3 regions of the Hymenobacter taeanensis genome follow, and region 1 is predicted to be linked to each of the others. Evidence: riboswitches for the same ligand, from Rfam matches in the RefSeq annotation. Region 1 holds a riboswitch; each other region holds the start of a gene.
The links. A riboswitch is a leader RNA that binds a small molecule or an ion and turns the genes downstream of it on or off. The one in region 1 is predicted to bind S-adenosylmethionine.
Positions count from the first base shown of each region.

Region 2: linked by a shared signal. The riboswitch ahead of HMJ29_RS15445 (phosphoadenylyl-sulfate reductase) and the one ahead of metH (methionine synthase) in region 1 are both predicted to bind S-adenosylmethionine.
Region 3: linked by a shared signal. The riboswitch ahead of HMJ29_RS15850 (ATP-grasp domain-containing protein) and the one ahead of metH (methionine synthase) in region 1 are both predicted to bind S-adenosylmethionine.

Region 1 covers NZ_CP053538.1:1,458,411-1,464,637, forward strand. Annotated here, with positions in the region: gene HMJ29_RS06250 (SDR family oxidoreductase) at 1-714, opposite strand, end outside; gene HMJ29_RS06255 (alkene reductase) at 896-2,029, opposite strand; gene HMJ29_RS06260 (NmrA family NAD(P)-binding protein) at 2,327-3,265, shown strand; SAM riboswitch class I at 3,424-3,538, shown strand; gene metH (methionine synthase) at 3,610-6,227, shown strand, end outside.
Region 2 covers NZ_CP053538.1:3,680,030-3,686,256, reverse strand. Annotated here, with positions in the region: gene HMJ29_RS15450 (lipopolysaccharide biosynthesis protein) at 1-924, shown strand, start outside; SAM riboswitch class I at 1,273-1,364, shown strand; gene HMJ29_RS15445 (phosphoadenylyl-sulfate reductase) at 1,693-2,469, shown strand; gene cysD (sulfate adenylyltransferase subunit CysD) at 2,633-3,544, shown strand; gene HMJ29_RS15435 (sulfate adenylyltransferase subunit 1) at 3,637-4,923, shown strand; gene cobA (uroporphyrinogen-III C-methyltransferase) at 5,011-5,808, shown strand; gene HMJ29_RS15425 (assimilatory sulfite reductase (NADPH) flavoprotein subunit) at 5,845-6,227, shown strand, end outside.
Region 3 covers NZ_CP053538.1:3,786,483-3,792,709, reverse strand. Annotated here, with positions in the region: gene HMJ29_RS15855 (glycosyltransferase family 4 protein) at 1-277, opposite strand, end outside; SAM riboswitch class I at 481-570, shown strand; gene HMJ29_RS15850 (ATP-grasp domain-containing protein) at 1,021-2,046, shown strand; gene HMJ29_RS15845 (LLM class flavin-dependent oxidoreductase) at 2,046-3,071, shown strand; gene HMJ29_RS15840 (ATP-dependent helicase) at 3,771-6,023, shown strand.

The sequences.
Region 1 (6,227 bases):
GGCGTAATCCACCAGAATCGGGATGCCGGTGAGGCCTACAATGCTGCCCGTGTTGATGATGCAGTCGCCCTGCTGGAGGTGCGGAATGGCGGCCTGCGCCATCCAGATATAACCGAGAATGTTGGTATCGAAGGTGCGGCGAATCTGCTCCTCGGAAATGTCCTCGAACTTCTCGGCGCTCATCTGGAAGGCGGCGTTGTTGACGAGAATATTGAGGCCGCCCAGCTCTTTGCGGGTCAGGCGCACGGCTTGTTTGCACTGTTCCGGGTCGCGCACATCTAACTGCAGCAAGAGGCACCGACGGTTCTGAGCTTCCACGAGGCGCTTCGTTTCCTCGGCATCCACAGTATTTTCATTGTAGAGTACCGCTACGTGAGCCCCCTCCATGGCAAAGGCCACCGCCACCGCCCGCCCGATGCCGGAGTCAGAGCCCGTGACCAGAGCAATCTTGTCCTGCAGTTTCCCGGCGGCCCGGTACGTAGAGAAGCTCATGGCCGGCTGCAAATCCATATCAGCCTGCTTGGCCGGATAAGGTAACTTTTGGGCATGCTTTTTCATCTCCTTCGCCGTAGGCCTCTTCACGGGCTCAGGCGCCGCAGAGGCTGCAGCCGCGGCTTTCTTAGCGGCTGGAGTAGCCGCTGTTTTTTTAGCTGGAGCTGCCTTAGCCTCCGATTTGGCAGTAGTAGAAGGGGTAGAAGTTTTCTTAGCAGCCATTAGCGTAGTGTGGGTTGGTTGTTTTTCTGCGTACGCAGATTTGGGCCCCGGCAGCTAACCCCACCCCCGGAGGATGTGGCGCATCAAGCCAGGGTGGGCCGGAGGTGGGATAAAACAAAACCCGCCCCAGCTTACGCCGGGGCGGGTTCTATAAGTGCCATTGCAGACAGGAAGCTGCTACTTAGTTATTCTGGTAGTCAACGGGCTCCTTCAAGTCTACGCCCTGTTCTTGCAGGGAGGGGTAGTCGATATAGCCTTTGTCGCCGGGCACGTAGAACGTGCTGGGGTCGGGGGTGTTGAGGGCGGCCCCGCTGCGGAAGCGCTCCACTAGGTCGGGGTTGGCAATAAACGGCACACCGAAAGCAATTACATCGGCTTCGTTGTTGGCCAGGGCTTCTTCGGCAGTTTCCTGAGTGTAGCCACCGTTTAGGATGAAGGTGCCATTGAAGATTTTGCGCAGGTGCGCAGCTACGGCTGGGGCACTGGGCTGGGCCATGGGGTGACCGGGCAGGGCCTCAATTACGTGCAGGTAAGCCAGGTTGAACTGGTTGAGCTGCTCTGTTACGTAGCTGAAGGTGCGTACCGGGTCGGAGTCCTTGATGCTGCTGCTGCCCTGGGGCGAGAGGCGGATACCTACGCGGTCGGCGCCCAGCTCGTCTACCACGGCCTTCACCACTTCCAAGGTAAAGCGGGCGCGGTTTTCTACGCTGCCACCGTACTCATCGGTGCGCTGGTTAGAACCGTCCTGAATGAACTGATCGAGCAGGTAGCCATTGGCGCCGTGGATTTCGGCGCCATCAAAACCGGCCAGCTTGGCGTTGCGAGCCGCCTGGCGGAACTGGTCTACAACGCCCGGAATTTCACTCAACTCCAGGGCGCGTGGCGTAGGTACATCCTCAAAGCCCTGGCCGGTGAAGGCCTTAGCTCCTTCAGGCTTGATGGCCGAGGGGCCTACGGGCAGCTCGCCGTTGTGGAAGAAAGGATGCGACACGCGGCCTACGTGCCAAAGCTGAATGAAAATGCGGCCGCCGGCTGCATGCACCGCGTCAGTTACCTTCTTCCAGCCAGCTACCTGCTCCTCGGTATAAATACCAGGGGTATTGATGTAACCCACGCCCTGAGCTGATACCTGCGAACCTTCCGTGATGATCAGGCCCGCCGAAGCGCGCTGCACGTAGTACTTTATTACCGAGTCGGTGGGTACGGTTTCCGGGTTAGTGGCGCGGCTCCGGGTCATGGGGGCCATGGCAAAACGGTTGGGCAGCGTGAGGGCGCCCACCTGAACGGACGAGAAAAGATGCGGAGTGTGATTCATGATGAAGTCGATGTACAGGAACCTGCTATGTGCGGATTCAGCGCATAGCAACTCGGGTAGGTACATATATGTTTCCACCATGGTTACATTTATTTTTATTCTTTCTTTAAGATGCTGAGGGTCTGTCAATAGTTGCAGCCTGTTAAACTGTAGCTCACCGCCAACCAAGTGGCCTACGTGCTCTGCTTGCTGCTTGAGTCATAGTAACCTTCTGTTATGCCCGGCTGTATTACCAGCTTCAGGCTTTACCCCCATGGGCAGACTGGCCTTTCTTACTTAACTTTTACCTCCTCTATTTTGACAGAACCTACTACTCCCCAGCCCCGTACCACGTCAGCTCCTGCTACCATTGTAGTAGCAGGCGCTACCGGCGACCTGGGTTTTCGCATTGCCAAGCACCTACTGCAACGTGGCGCCACTGTGCAGGCCCTGGTGCGGCCGGGTAGCAGCTCTAAGCCGGAGGCTATTGCCCTGCGCCAGCTGGGAGCCAGCCTTACTGAGGTAGACTACAACAGCCTTATTTCCCTGACGGAGGCCAGTGCTGGCGCCGGCTGTGTGGTTTCGGCGTTGTCGGGGCTGCGCGAGGAGATTGTGGGGATGCAGACCCGGCTGGCAAAAGCGGCCGTGGCAGCAGGCGTGCCGCGCTTCATCCCCTCCGACTATTCCATTGATTACACGAAGCTACCGAAAGGCTCTAACCGCAACCTCGACCTGCGCCGGGAGTTTAATGAGCGGCTAAATGAGCTGCCTCTCCAGGCCACGTCCGTCCTCAACGGTATGTTCGCGGACCTGCTGACCGGGCAGGCGCCGGTCGTGCTGTTTGGGCCCAAGAGGGTGCTCTACTGGGGCAACCCCGATCAGCCCCTGGATTTCACTACCACCGAAGATACCGCCGCCTTTACCGCCCTCGCGGCTCTTGACTCTACCACGCCCCGTTACCTGCGCGTGGCCGGCGAAGTAGCCACCATCCGAGACCTGCAGGCAGCTGCTACTGAGGCCACCGGTGAAAAGTTTGGCTTGCTGCGAGCAGGTGGCCTAGGGTTCCTAGCTGGCATGATCAAGGTCACGCGCACCCTCATGCCAGCCACTAACGAGGTATTTCCGCCCTGGCAGGGCATGCAATACCTCCACAACATGTTCACGGGTCTCCCCAAACTACAGCCCCTGGACAACGACCGGTACCCCGAGCTCCGCTGGACCTCCGTGCGCGAGGTGCTGGCATCACGTCAGAAGTAAGGCGGCGCAGTTCTCCCACAGTTAGCTTCCCCTAACCAGGCCGTGTGCACAGCAAACAATAAGAACGTCATGCTTCATCTGGTGTCCGCTTGTCGAAGCATGACGTTCCCAGCCTCCCAAATTGAAAGTTGAAGATTCCTGCTGTATCTTCGCAGAGTTACTTATCCAGAAAGACCGAGGGATTGGGCCCGACGACGTCTTAGCAACCTGAAATAAAACAAGGTGCTAATTCCCTTTTCAAACCGTTTTGGCGGTTTTGGAAGAAGATAAGAACAGGACGCGCTTCTCGCACGGCTCTCTCTGGATAGGCACTTTTTCGCTGCCGAATTACTTGAAGAGCCAATATGCCGACCGTCACTGACTCCCCGCTCCACGATATACTTGCCAAACGCGTCCTGATTCTGGATGGCGCCATGGGCACCATGATTCAGCGCCACAAGCTGGAAGAGGCTGACTTCCGGGGCACCCGCTTCGCCGATCATCCCAAGCCTCTGCGTGGCAACAACGACCTGCTGAGCATTACGCGGCCTGATATCATCAAAGGCATCCACGCCGATTACTTCGCGGCCGGGGCCGATATGGTGGAAACCAATACGTTCAGCGGCACCACCATCGCGCAGGCTGACTATGCCCTGGAGGATATCGTGTACGAGCTCAACTATGAGTCGGCGCGCATTGCCCGAGAGGTAGCCGACGAGTTTACGCGCCAGAATCCCGACAAGCCCCGGTTCGTGGCCGGTGCCATTGGGCCCACCAACCGCACCGCTTCCCTCTCCCCCGACGTAAACCGCCCCGGCTTCCGGGCCGTAACGTTTGACGAGCTGGCCACCGCCTACCACGAGCAGGTGCGCGGCCTTATTGATGGCGGCTCCGACGCTTTGCTCATCGAAACCATCTTCGACACACTGAACGCTAAAGCGGCGCTGTACGCGGTGCAGAAGTTCTTCGACGAAGGCGGCCGCGTGGTGCCCGTCATGATTTCCGGCACCATCACCGACGCTTCCGGCCGTACCCTTTCGGGGCAGACGGTGGAGGCCTTCTGGAACTCCATCCGCCACCTGCCCCTGCTGAGCGTGGGCCTGAACTGCGCCCTCGGCGCCGATCAGCTGCAGGTGTACATCAAGGAACTGAGCCGCATTGCCGACGTGCACATCTCGGCCTACCCGAATGCGGGTTTGCCGAATGCATTTGGCGGTTATGATGAGTCGGCTCAGGAATTCGCGGGCGTAGTAGAAAACTACCTTAAGGAAAGCCTCGTGACGGTGGTGGGCGGCTGCTGCGGCACCACACCCCAGCACATTGGCGAGCTGGCCCGTCTGGCTGATAAGTATGAGCCGCGCAAGCTGCCCGAGCTACCCAAAGCTACCCGCCTGAGTGGCCTAGAGCCCTTCGGCATCTACCCCGACAGCCTCTTCGTGAACGTGGGCGAGCGGTGTAACGTGACTGGCTCCCGCGCCTTCGCCCGCCTCATCCGGACCGGCAACTACGAAGCTGCCCTGCAAGTAGCCCGCGACCAGGTGGAGGGCGGTGCCCAGGTCATCGATGTGAACATGGACGAAGGCATGCTCGACTCGGAGCAGGCCATGACCACCTTCCTGAACCTCATTGCCTCGGAGCCCGACATTTCGCGGGTGCCGATTATGATTGACTCCTCGAAGTGGAGCGTGCTGGAAGCCGGACTGAAGTGTGTGCAGGGCAAGAGCATCGTCAACTCCATTTCGCTCAAGGAAGGCGAAGAGACCTTCAAGGAGCGCGCCCGCACGGTGCGTCAGTACGGCGCCGCCGTGGTGGTGATGGCCTTCGATGAGAATGGACAGGCTGACACGCTGGAGAAGCGCATCGAAATCTGTCAGCGCAGCTATAATATCCTGGTGAACGAAGTGGGTTTCCCGGCCGAGGATATCATCTTCGACCCTAACATTCTGACGGTGGGCACCGGCATGGAGGAGCACCGCAACTACGCGCTGGACTTCATCGAGGCCGTTCGCTGGATCAAGCAACACCTGCCCGGCGCCCTCACCAGCGGCGGCGTCAGCAACATCAGCTTCTCCTACCGCGGCAACGACGTAGTGCGCGAAGCCATGCACTCGGCCTTCCTCTACCACGCCATCCGGGCCGGCCTCGACATGGGTATCGTAAACCCCAGCCAGCTGGCCGTGTACGACGAAGTGCCCAAGGACCTGCTGGAGCTAGTAGAAGACGTGCTGCTAAACCGTCGCCCCGACGCTACTGAGCGTCTCGTTGACTTTGCCGACACGGTAAAGCAGAAGGATAAAGTGGAGGTAGTAGCCGACGCCTGGCGCAGCCTGCCGGTGAAGGAGCGCCTGCAGCACGCCCTAGTGAAAGGCATCACGGAGTTCATCGACCAAGACACCGAGGAAGTGCGCCAGCAAGTAGCTAGGCCACTCGAAGTGATTGAAGGCCCCCTGATGGCCGGCATGAACGTGGTGGGTGACCTGTTTGGCGCGGGCAAAATGTTCCTGCCTCAGGTAGTAAAATCGGCCCGCGTGATGAAGAAGGCCGTGGCCTACCTGGAGCCTTACCTGCTTGCCGACAAGCAAAGCGGCGACCGGCAAACAGCCGGTAAAATCCTGCTGGCCACGGTAAAAGGCGACGTGCACGACATCGGCAAGAACATCGTGGGCGTAGTACTGGCCTGCAACAACTTCGACATCGTGGACCTGGGTGTGATGGTGCCCCTGGAGAAGATTCTGGACGAAGCGCAGAAGCAGCAGGTAGACGTGATTGGTCTCAGCGGCCTCATCACGCCTTCGCTAGATGAAATGGTGTACGTGGCCCAGGAAATGGAAAAGCGCGGCCTCAACACCCCGCTGCTCATTGGCGGCGCCACCACCTCTCGCTTGCACGCCGCCGTGAAAATTGCGCCCAACTACTCCGGCCCCGTGGTGCACGTAAACGACGCTTCCCGCTCGGTAGGGGTAGCCGCGGCCCTGCTCGGCAC
Region 2 (6,227 bases), 2.2 Mb from region 1:
GTAAACGGCACCATTACCTTGCTGCTGACCGCTTACGTAGCAACTATTGGAGAACTGCACTGGCGGCCCACACGGCAGGTACTCACGGTGCGGCCCCTGCGTGAACTGTTGGGCATGGGGGCATTCACCCTGCTCGGGAGCCTGTCGGGTAGCATTATCATGTTTATTGACACGCTCATGGTGGGTGCGCAGGTAAGCGTGGCGGCAGCCGGAATTTACGCAGTGGCGGGCTACATCAGTACCGCCCTAGCTATTCCGGCCCGCTCCCTCAACAAAATAGCCTTCCCTCTGCTCGCCGATTACTGGAAGCAGCAGGACCTGCCCCGCATGGCCGACTTCTACCGCCGTGCCACTCGCCTCAACACGCTGCTGGGCTGCTACCTGGCCTTGGGCATTGGGTTGAATCTGGATTTCATCTACTCCTTGATGCGCAACACCAGCTACGCCGAAGGTACAGTGGTGGTCCTGCTGCTGCTCGGCAGTAAGCTCTTCGATGGCATCACCGGCGTAAATGCCCTGATTGTTATAACCTCCCCCCGTTACCGTTACGACTTGATTTTCAACGTATCGCTGGCCTTGTTGACGGTGGCGTTGAACTGGCTTTTGATACCGCGTCTGGGCATGGTGGGGGCAGCAGTAGCCGCCTGCGTAGCCCAGGTAAGTATCAATGTGGCTCGAACGTGGTTTGTGTGGCATAGTTACCGCATGCAGCCCTTCACCTGGCGCATCCCGCTGATTCTGGGAATTGCCGCCGCGGCGGGTGGTGCGGCCTGGCTCCTTCCAGCGCTATCCTCCCCTTTCCTGACGATGCTGTTGCGCTCCACGGTACTGACGATTTTGTACGGCGGCATAATTCTGCTCACCAACTCGGCGCCCGAAGCCACTGGCGTTTTGCAGAAAATTAGCCGTCGATTTATTCCATAATCTGTCCTAGCACACTGGCACAACGTGAAGCCCTTTTGCTTTTTCAGGAAGCTTTATTCTTGTCAAGTTTCTACATGCAAACCATTGATATATACTTTATCAACATCATTTTAATTTATTGATAATCATGGTTTTAAACATATATACCCTGTATTCATCAACCCAGTTGAAAAACAATTATTGCCCTACATAGTTAGTCCACCCGAATGTCTGGTTTTCCCACCTACGCTTTCCCCATTTTTGCTTTTGACAGCAGCACCAGATCAACTGCTGAAAAAATAAAATTTGGAAGTGTAAAATTTCGACCAGTACATTTGTAGGACCAATTCTTTACCCACAAAAGGATTGTTTTTATACAGAGGCGTGGAGAGACAGGCTCTACGAAGCGCCGGCAACCATCCGTAAGTGCGGAACGGTGCCAAGTCCTGACCATATAAAAACAACAGCACCGTGAACCGCTTCATCAACTCCGCCGATTCTGCCACCTCCACTGCTGTACAGCATGGGTGTTGTGGTATGGCTACTCCCGTCTGTATGGCAGGGGCATGTTGTTGTTGCTAAGGGCCACACTCCTCCTTTTTCCTGGTTTGTAGGCTGATTAAGCTTCTCTGACGTGCGCAAGTGCGCGTCCGGCTGAATCGTCTGCACCCGCCTTTTTCGCCCGGCGAAATTGTGCACCTGTCGCGCCGCGACGATGCCTTACTGCCTGGGCCATTTTCGGCCGGACTGCTGCCCTTACGGTGGCCACTCCTCACTTCTCTTCTTGTTATGTCTGCAGCATCTGCTGCGCCGGCCGTCCTGCCCGTGCTCGACGACCTGCGCCTTCGGCTCACATCTGCTACCGCCCTGGAGCGCTTACGTCTGGTGGCAGAGCACTTCCCCGGCAAAGCCGTCTTCTCTACTTCCTTCGGGCTGGAAGATCAGATTATCAGCCACTTGATTTTCGCGAATGGGCTACCTATCAAGGTATTCACGCTGGACACCGGGCGCAATTTTCAGGAGACCTACTCTATCTGGAATAAGACTCTGCTGAAGTACGAGCAGCCCATTGAGGTGTACTTCCCGCGCCAGGAAAGTGTGCAGGATTTGCTCCTCGCCAAAGGCCCCAACAGCTTCTACGAGAGCGTCGATAACCGCAAGGAGTGCTGCTACATCCGGAAGGTGGAGCCCCTGAACCGGGCCCTGGCAGGGCAGCAGGCCTGGGTTACCGGCATCCGGGCTGAGCAGTCGCAGAACCGGCAAACCATGGATCCCGTGGAGTGGGATGCCGCCCATGAGCTAACCAAAGTTCACCCCCTCTTCGACTGGACCTGGGAGCAAGCCGTGGCCTACGCCCAGGAAAACAGCATTCCGGTAAATCCGCTGCACCAGCAGGGCTTCGTAAGCATTGGCTGCGCCCCCTGCACCCGCGCTATTAAGCCAGGCGAGGATTTCCGGGCCGGCCGCTGGTGGTGGGAAGACCTTTCCGCCAAGGAATGTGGCCTACACGCCACTACCCACCACGATGGCCCCGACCCGGTGGTGGAGCCAGTGCCCGCGGGCTAGACTAGGTGATTTGGCAAAGCTTAGAACGTCCTGCTTGATCTGGCGTCCGCGCAGCCGAAGCATCTCTCCCTCTGGCTAACCAACTGGCCTAGTACAGTAATGAAGCGGCAGAGATGCTTCAGCTGCGCTCAGCATAACAAAGGATTCAAAACAGACTCTTTCTATGAGTACCCCTCATTTCGATTACCTCGACCGGCTGGAAGCCGAAGCTATTCATATCCTGCGGGAAGTGGCGGGCCAGTTTGAGCGTCCCGCCCTGCTGTTTTCGGGCGGCAAAGACTCCATCGTGCTCACGCGGTTGGCCGAAAAAGCCTTTCGCCCCGGCCGTTTCCCTTTCCCGCTGGTGCACGTGGATACCGGTCACAACTTCCCGGAGGTATTGGACTACCGCGATGAGCTGGCCGCCCGCCTCGGCGAAAAGCTTATTGTGCGCAGCGTGGAAGAAACCATTAAGCGCCAGCGCCTGCGGGAGCCGGGCGGCAAGTATCCCAGCCGCAACCCCCTGCAGACTTACACGCTGCTGGAGGTAATCGAGGAGTTTGAGTTCGACGCCTGCATTGGCGGGGCCCGCCGCGACGAGGAAAAGGCCCGCGCCAAGGAGCGCATCTTCTCCGTGCGAGATGAGTTTGGCCAGTGGGACCCCAAGCGCCAGCGCCCCGAGCTCTGGAACGTGTACAACGGCCGCATCCAGAAGGGCGAAAACGTGCGCGTGTTCCCCATTTCTAACTGGACCGAGCTGGACGTGTGGCGCTACATTCAGCGCGAAAACATCCAGCTGCCCGACATCTACTTCGGTCACGAGCGCACCTGCGTGGTGCTGCCCTCGGGCCAGCTCCTAGGCCTCTCCGAGCACCTGCAGCTTGATGACGACGATGAAATTGTGACGCGTCAGGTCCGCTTCCGCACCGTGGGCGACTCTACCTGTACTGCTGCTGTGGAGAGCGACGCCAGCACCGTGGAAGATATTATTCAGGATCTGCTGCTGGCCAAAGTAAGCGAGCGGGGCGCCACCCGCCTCGACGACAACATCTCGGAAGCCGGCATGGAAGACCGCAAGCGCAACGGCTATTTCTAAGTGGTGAAGTTGTGAAAGGTGATGTTGTGAACAGACAACACACTTCACCTAAACGACCAACTCACAATTTCACAACCTCACAATTTCACCTCATGGACTTACTTCGATTTATCACGTGTGGCAGCGTTGACGACGGCAAAAGCACCTTGATTGGGCGTTTGCTTTACGATTCCGAATCAGTATCGCTGGACGTGCTGGCGGCTCTGGAGAAGCGGCAGGCTTCAAACGGCACCGTGGATCTGGCGCTGCTGACCGATGGCCTCCGTGCTGAGCGTGAGCAGGGCATCACGATTGACGTGGCCTACAAGTACTTCACCACGCCCCGCCGCAAGTTCATCATCACCGATGCGCCCGGCCACGTGCAGTACACCCGCAACATGGTAACCGGCGCCAGCAACGCCGACCTAGCCATTGTGCTGGTAGATGCTCGCCAGGGCGTGATTGAGCAGACCCGCCGCCACACGCTGATTGCGGCGCTGCTGGGCATCCGCCACTTCGTGCTGGCCGTGAACAAAATGGATTTGGTAGGCTACGATGAGGCTGTTTTCGCCAAAATTGCCACCGATTACGCCGAGCTCACCAACCATTTCAATCTGCCGGCGGCCGTAGCCATTCCGCTTAGCGCCTTGCAGGGCGATAACGTAGTAACGCATTCTACGCACCTGCCCTGGTACACCGGCCCCAGCCTATTGGAACACCTGGAAAGCGTGCCCGGTACGCTGGAACGATCCGCGGAGCCCCGCTTCCAGGTGCAGTATGTCATTCGGCCCCAAACGGCGGAGCTACCCGATTACCGGGGTTACGCTGGCCAGATTCAAAGCGGCGAATACCGCCGGGGCGACCGGGTACTGGTGCTGCCTTCGGGGCTGGAATCGGAGATTGAAGCGCTGGAAGTCAGCCAGCAGGAAGTAGAAGCGGCGGCGGCACCCCAGGCCGTAGTTATTCGGCTGCGCGATGATGTGGACGTAAGCCGCGGCGACTCTATCGTGCCCCTAGGCCAGCAGCCCACCATTACGCGGGAGCTGGAGGCCACCCTGTGCTGGATGAGTGAACAGCCCCTGTGGCCGGGCCGCAAGCTGCTAGTGCAACATCATTCCACGCTGGTGAAGGCGGCCATTCCGGCTATCCTCTACAAGGTAAACGTGCAAACCTTCGCCAAAGCCGCCGCCGAATCAGCTCAGCTCAACGATATCGTGCGGGTGCGTATCAAAACCGCCCTCCCCTTGGCCGTTGATACTTACCAGGAAAACCGGGTTTCCGGGTCCTTTATTCTGGTGGATGAGCTGAGCGGCGACACCGTGGCGGCTGGCCTTGTCGAAGCCGCCAACTCCGAGTATTTCACCGCGCCGGTAGCGCCACCGGTAGCCTTTTCAATCTAGAAATTAGACGTGAGAGCTTAGAACGGAGAGTCTTTCCAGGCCTATATCCTCTCCGTTCTAAGCTCTCACATCTCAGCTCTACCTTCTATGTCAACCACCAAAACACCCCATCTTACAGTGCTTGGCGCCGGCCCCGGCGACCCGGAGCTGCTCACGCTTAAGGGGGCGCGGGTGCTGGGTGAGGCCGATGTAATCCTCTACGACGCGCTGGCTAACAACGATTTGCTGCAGCACGCCCGCCCCGATGCCCTCACCATTTTCGTGGGCAAGCGCCGGGGCCTCCGCAGCTACAGTCAGGAAGAAATCAACGCCCTGATTGTGGAATATGCTCATCAATACGGACATGTAGTGCGCTTGAAGGGCGGCGACCCGTTTGTGTTTGGCCGCGGCCGCGAAGAAATGCTCTACGCTGAGCAGCATGGCCTAGCCACTGATTACGTGCCCGGTATTAGTAGCGCCGTGGCAGCAGCAGGCAGCGTGGGCATTCCCGTAACACACCGCGGCGCTAGTGAAGGCTTCCGGGTGATTACAGCCACTACTGCCACCGGTGAGCTGTCCGCAAGCGTAGCCGAGGCCGCCCGCTCCCGCTCTACCACCGTCATTCTGATGGGCCTGGGGGAGCTGAACCGCATTGTAGCCCTCTATACTCAACACGGCCAAGCCGATACGCCGGCGGCTATTGTGCAAAACGGCACCCTGCCTACGGCTCGCTTCGTGGCTGGCCCGGTAGCCCAGTTGCCAGCCCTGGCCAAGCAGGCTGGTATTGGGGCGCCGGCCATTATTCTGGTAGGCGAAGTGACCCGCTTAGCCACTGCTGAAAACCTGACGGGGACACTGCCAACCGATGTTTTCGCTCTGCTGCCGGCCTACGCCGAAGTTGCCTAACCTTTTTGCGCTCGTCGCGCCGCTTTTTCCTGTTCCATGACCACTGCTCCTTCCCCTATTCTTCCCATTGGCTTCGATGAGGCCACACTTCAGCAGCTGACGGCCGGGCTTACCGAGCAGCAGCTGCTCTGGCTGAGCGGCTACCTCTACGGGCGGGCCGCGGCGGGTCAGCCGGCGCCGGCCACTCAGCCGGGCGCGGCAGTTGCCGCCACCGCTCCGGCTGGCCCGGCTCAGCTTACTATTCTGTACGGCTCCCAGACCGGCAATAGCAAGAAGGCCGCAACCATTACGGCGGAAATAGCGCGCCAGAAAGGCCTGACCGCCACGGTGCGCGACATGAACGACTACCCCACTAGGGATCTTAAAACCGAGCAGCAACTGCTGGTGGTAGTGAGCACCCAGGGCGAAGGCGACCCACC
Region 3 (6,227 bases), 2.3 Mb from region 1:
AGGACTTCCGGCGGGCCGCTACGGTTATGTAAGCCAAGTGCTCACGTGCGGCCCACTCAGCAAGGGGTGATTCAGGCGGCACCAGCAGCGTAATGGGCCAGCCCCGTTCCCGCATCCAGCCAGAAAACTTGATTGTGTTAATCTCTAGGCCACCCAAACTTTCAGAAAGACACAGAACAGCCATTGCGGCGCGCGACTCAGCCCTATGGTTGGCTGGGGTACTTGCGTGGGTGCGGGCTGCTTCTGGCTGGCTTTCTACTCCTTTCCCTGTGCTCATTGATGACAACTGCTTGCTGAAACCGAATGCGAAGTAACAGTGTGGCGAGGTAGGACCGGTAAAAGATTTTGGGCTGGCCCCAACCAAAACTCCTTATACGGCCTCTGCTGGCCCGATGGGATGTCAGCGAAAAACAGGTATTTGGAAGTTTCCTTGCCAGCGCATTACCTTCGCCCTACCAATTCTTTTCGACCAAAGGATTGTTTTTATACAGAGGCGTGGAGAGACAGGCTCTATGAAACGCCGGCAACCCCCAGTTACTGGAACGGTGCCAAGTCCTGACCATATAAAAACAAGTTGCCGTGGCTACTACCAACAACTTCCTCGCTTTCTCTGCTGCTCACGTTGCTCCGCAATCGGTTAACCGACCTATGGGCGTTTTGTCCGTTGCTCTGGTTTTGGCAGGCCCCTGTTGTTGTTGGTAAACACATTTTTGCCCTAGGCCACTTCCGGCCTGGTTTGCGGCTTGCTGCCGCCTCCTCTTCCTGCTTTTTAGATCCTGCAAGCCCTTCTGCTCTACAGTTTCTAAAGTCATGTTAAGCACATATATACCAAGTGCTTACCCGTGAATACACTGCTTCTTACAGACTGCAGGAAGACACCATTTGCAGCTGTCAGCTGTTCATTCAATCAGTGCATTTCCAGGTAGCCTACTTACCGCCTAAGAGGCTATGCTGCGCTTATTATCTCGGGGCCGCTGGGTTCCCGTACCCTCCTCTCATACTTCATTCTTTCCTTTTCTGATGGCTCACGCTGCAAAGCCGATTGGCATTTATTTCGAACATCCTGAGTGGTTTAAGCCCCTTTTCGCCGAGCTAGACCGCCGCGGACTGGCCTACGAGAAAATCGACGCCGCCCACCACCTCTTCGACCCGTCTGAGAAAGAGAGCCGCTACTCGCTCGTGGTCAACCGCATGAGTTCCTCAGCTTACCTGCGCGGCCACGGGCAGGGTATCTTCCACACGGCTGGCTATGCTACGCATCTGGAGCGTATCGGCACCCGCATCATCAATGGTTCGGCAGCTACGGCCATTGAAACCAATAAGGCCCGCCAGCTCTCCCTGTTTGCTTCACTGGGCCTGAAGTTTCCGAAGTCGTTTGTTATCAACCACGCTTCTCGCGTGCCAGATGCGGCCCGGCAGCTTCAATTTCCTATTGTGGTGAAAGTGAACATTGGCGGGAGCGGTGCGGGTATTATTCGCTTTGATACCATTGAAGGAGTAGAGGCTGCCGTAGCCGCTGGCCAGATTGACTTGGGCATCGACCAGACCGCTTTGGTGCAGGAGTACGTGACGCCCCGCGGTGGCAACATTCACCGGGTAGAAACCCTTGATGGCAAGTTCCTGTACGCCATGAAAGTGTACACTACCGGTGAAAGCTTCAACCTGTGCCCCGCCGAAATCTGCCAAATTCCGGAGGAGCAGTCGGCGGAGTTCTGTCTCACCGAAGCGCCCAAGAAGGGCATTCAGGTAGAAGCTTTCACGCCCCCGGCCGAAGTTATTGCAGCAGTGGAGCGCATTGTGGCCGCTGCCAAGATTGACGTAGGCGGCATTGAGTACCTCATTGATGACCGCACCGGCGACGTGCTGTTCTACGACATCAACGCCCTCTCAAACTTCGTGGCCGACGCCGTGAACGTGGTAGGCTTTGACCCTTACGCCCGCTTCGTAGACTACCTCGAAACGCAGCTACCCGGTGCTACGTCGGGCACAGAACTAGCTACCGCTGACGAATTAACTTCTTCACCCGCTGACCTAATCGCGCAATAATGAGATACGGATATTGGATGCCCGTTTTTGGCGGGTGGTTGCGCAATGTGGAGGACGAAAACATGCGCGCCGACTGGGACTACGTGAAAACGCTGGCCCAACGCAGTGAGGAGTTAGGCTACGACCTTTCCCTTATTGCGGAGTTGAACCTCAACGACATCAAGGGTGAAGAAGCTCCTTCCCTGGATGCCTGGAGTACGGCGGCGGCCTTAGCGGCCGTTACCAAGAAACTAGAGCTCATGGTGGCCGTGCGGCCTACCTTTCACTCCCCTGCTCTGCTAGCTAAGCAAGCCGCCAACATCGACCATATCAGTGGCGGCCGTTTGTCGCTGAACGTAGTGTCATCATGGTGGCAGGATGAGGCCAAGAAGTACGGCGTGCACTTTGAGCAGCACGACGACCGGTATGCCCGCACCGCCGAGTGGCTGCACGTAGTAGACAACCTCTGGAAGCAGGACCATTTTACCTTCGAGGGCAAGTTCTACAAGGTAACTGACTCCATTCTGCAGCCCAAGCCCGTCTCGCGCCCGCGGCCATTCATTTACGCCGGCGGCGAATCCGAGGCAGCCAAAAATCTCATTGCGGCCCAGTGCGACGGTTACGTAATGCACGGCGACGAGCCGGAGGCCATTGGCCGCCGCATTCAGGATCTGAGCCAGCGCCGTGAGAAGCTAGGCCTGCCCCCTATGAAGTTTGGGGTGGCGGCGTACTCCATTGTGCGCAACACCGAGCAGGAAGTGAAGAAAGAGCTGGAGCGCATTACCAATGTGAATGGCTCGGCCGCAGGCTACAAAAACTACCAGCAGTGGCTGGCCGGCACGCAGCTGGAAAACCAGGTATCGCTGCAGGATTACTCCGTATCAAACCGCGGCCTGCGTTCCGGCCTCACCGGCACCCCCGACCAGGTAGCCGAGCGCATTGCGGCCTTTGAGGCGGTGGGTGTAGATCTTTTCTTGCTTCAGTGCAGCCCGCAGCTAGAGGAAATGGAGCGCTTCTCCGAAGCTGTCATTCAAGTACTGGCCTAGGCCACTTGCAAGAACGATAGGCTTTAGAACAGTCATTCCGAGCGGAGTGAGGAATCTGAGTTTGCTGCTTAGGAGCAACTTTGATTTCTTTCCTTGCTCGGAATGACTGTTTCAAGCTACCGCTACCAGCTGCTTGTTCTTATTCTTGCTTACTCTTACCAGATAGAATCAGCTATACCAGCTGCTCAGCTTGCAACAATATTTGCAGAACCGGTGTCTTTCCGGGAAGCCGGGCGCTTCTGACTAAAGCTGGTTTTCATCAGCTTTAGTGGGCCAACAGGCCAGATTATCATCATGCACGAGTACGTGGTGGAGCGCCGTCGTTAGCTGCAAGAAGAGCGCACCCGCCAAGATGCTCGGGTTACTGCTGCTCTGAGCGTAGTGACTGGCGCCGTGGTAGGTGTAGTCCTCAACCTAAGTAGTTACCTGGGGCGGGCCGTAGTATGGCCCCAGGGAATTCAAGCGGCTCCCGATTGGTTTAGCTTGGTATGGGTAGCGCTATAAATAGTGGCGCTGCGTGAGGGCAAAGTCAATTTGATTTTATGGATTGGCCTGAGTGCTCTGATGGGACTGGTGTACTCCTGGCTTTTCTAGACCAAGGCACATCACTCAGTACCGCAAATCGGCCTCGGCTTTCCCCTCTCAAAGCCCTACCTTTGCTAACAAGCCAACAAGCTTAGTTTCCGATTAACTGACCGAATGGGACTCGATTATCTCTCTTTATTGAACCCCTCGCAGGCCGCCGCCGTGATGCAAATCGATGGCCCCTGCATGATTATAGCCGGTGCCGGCTCGGGCAAAACCCGGGTACTCACTTACCGCATTGCTAACCTGCTGGAAAAAGGGGTTGATCCGTACAATATACTGGCTCTCACCTTTACCAATAAGGCGGCCAAGGAAATGCGCGCCCGTATTGAGAAGGTAGTGGGTCCCAACGCCAAAAATCTGTGGATGGGTACCTTCCACAGCATCTTTGCCCGCATTCTGCGCTCCGAAGCCGACAAAATCGGTTTTCCTCGCTCCTTCACCATTTATGATACCCAGGACTCTAAAACCCTGATTACGCAGATTGTGAAGGAACTGGAGCTCGATGATAAGCTCTACAAGCCCGGTTTGGTGCTGGGGCGAATTTCAGCGGCAAAGAACAAGCTGATTTCGGTGCAGCAATACCTTAACGACCCGGTAATTAAGCAGGACGACGAGGCAGCGCTCCGGCCCAAGATTGGTGTGCTGTATCAGCAGTATCAGCAGCGTTGCTTCAAGGCCGGCGCCATGGACTTCGACGACCTGCTTTACCAGACTAACGTCCTGTTCAAAGACCACCCCGATGTGCTGAACAAGTACCAGAACATCTTCAAGTATGTGATGGTAGATGAGTATCAGGATACCAACTACTCGCAGTATCTTATTGCGCGGAAGCTGGCGGCTAAGGAGCGGAACATCTGCGTGGTAGGCGATGATGCGCAAAGCATTTACGCCTTCCGGGGCGCCGATATTCAGAACATTCTCAACTTCGAGAAAGACTACCCTGAGCTGCAGGTGTTTAAGCTAGAGCAGAACTACCGCTCCACCAAGAACATTGTGTGGGCGGCTAACTCGGTTATCAAAAACAACCAGGCTCAGCTGCGCAAAGACGTGTTCTCCGACAACGAAGACGGCCCGCTGATTGAAGTATTAAAGGCGGCTTCTGATAACGAGGAGGGCAAGCTGGTGGCCCAAAGCATCTACGAGGACAAGATGAACCACCATCTATCCTACGATGACTTTGCCATTCTGTACCGCACCAACGCCCAGAGCCGGGCCATGGAAGAATCGTTGCGCAAGCTCAATATCAAGTATAAGATTGTTGGCGGCCTGAGCTTCTACCAGCGCAAGGAAATTAAGGACTTAGTGGCCTACCTGCGCCTCACGGTGAACCCCAACGACGAGCAGGCCCTGCGCCGCGTCATCAACTACCCCAAGCGCGGCATCGGCGACACCACGCTGGCCAAGCTTATTAATGCGGCCGAGGAGTCGAACCATACCATTTGGGAGGTGGTCAGCAACGCCGACAAGTTTCTACCGGCTCGCACGGCCAACCCAATTGTTGATTTCGCGGAAAAGATTAAGGCTTACACTGCCGTAGCAGCTAAAGAAGACGCCTTTGAAGCCGCGAAATTTATTGCCAAGAACTCGGGCATGATTGAGGAGCTCTATGCTGATAAAAGCATCGAGGGCCTTTCCCGCTACGAGAACATTCAGGAACTCCTGAACGGCGTGAAGGCCTACACCGAGGACCCCGAGCGCGAAGACAAATCATTGGGCGCTTTCCTGCAGGACATTGCCTTGGTTACGGACGCCGACACGAAAGACGCCCAGAGCGAAGGTGAGCAGGTGACGCTCATGACGATTCACTCGGCTAAAGGTCTGGAGTTCCGCAACGTGTACATCGTGGGTATGGAGGAAAACCTCTTCCCTTCCCAGATGATGATTACCTCCCGCGCCGACCTGGAAGAAGAACGCCGCTTGTTTTACGTGGCCATCACGCGGGCCGAGAAGAAGCTGACGCTAAGCTACGCTACTTCGCGCTATCAGTGGGGCAACCTGCGCAGTTGCGAGAAGAGCCGCTTCCTGGATGAAATCGACCCTCAATACGTTGATTTCAAGTTTTCTGCCAGCCCCGCTGGCGGTGCCATGGATTCGCCTTTCGGCCACGTGCTGGAGCGCCGCAGCAACCTGGTGCCCCCCGCCCCCCGCAAAACCGTAGCCACCAAATATGTTGCTCCCTCCGACTTCCAGCCTTCTGATACCTCTAACCTGCAGCACGGGCAGCGCGTGGAGCACCCAAAGTTCGGGTTCGGCCAAGTAACTAAGCTGGAAAACCAGAATGGCTCCGTTAAGGCCATCATCCAGTTTGAGGAAGTGGGCGAGAAAACCTTGCTGTTGAGCTTCGCTAAGCTGCGGATTGTATAGCGTGCTTTAAAGCTTATCTGGATCAGGCGAGGAGTATAGGGTAGTGCTAGGCCACTCCTATGTTCCTCGCCTTGCTTCAGTTGACCTATCTAGCTTCCCGAACAAATTTGGCGTACCTGCGTCTTACGGTACAGGAAGTTGGTTGTGCAGAGGTATCTGGGCCTGTTCTTAAGTCTGCACCCGGTACTCAAATAGTGGCCTAGC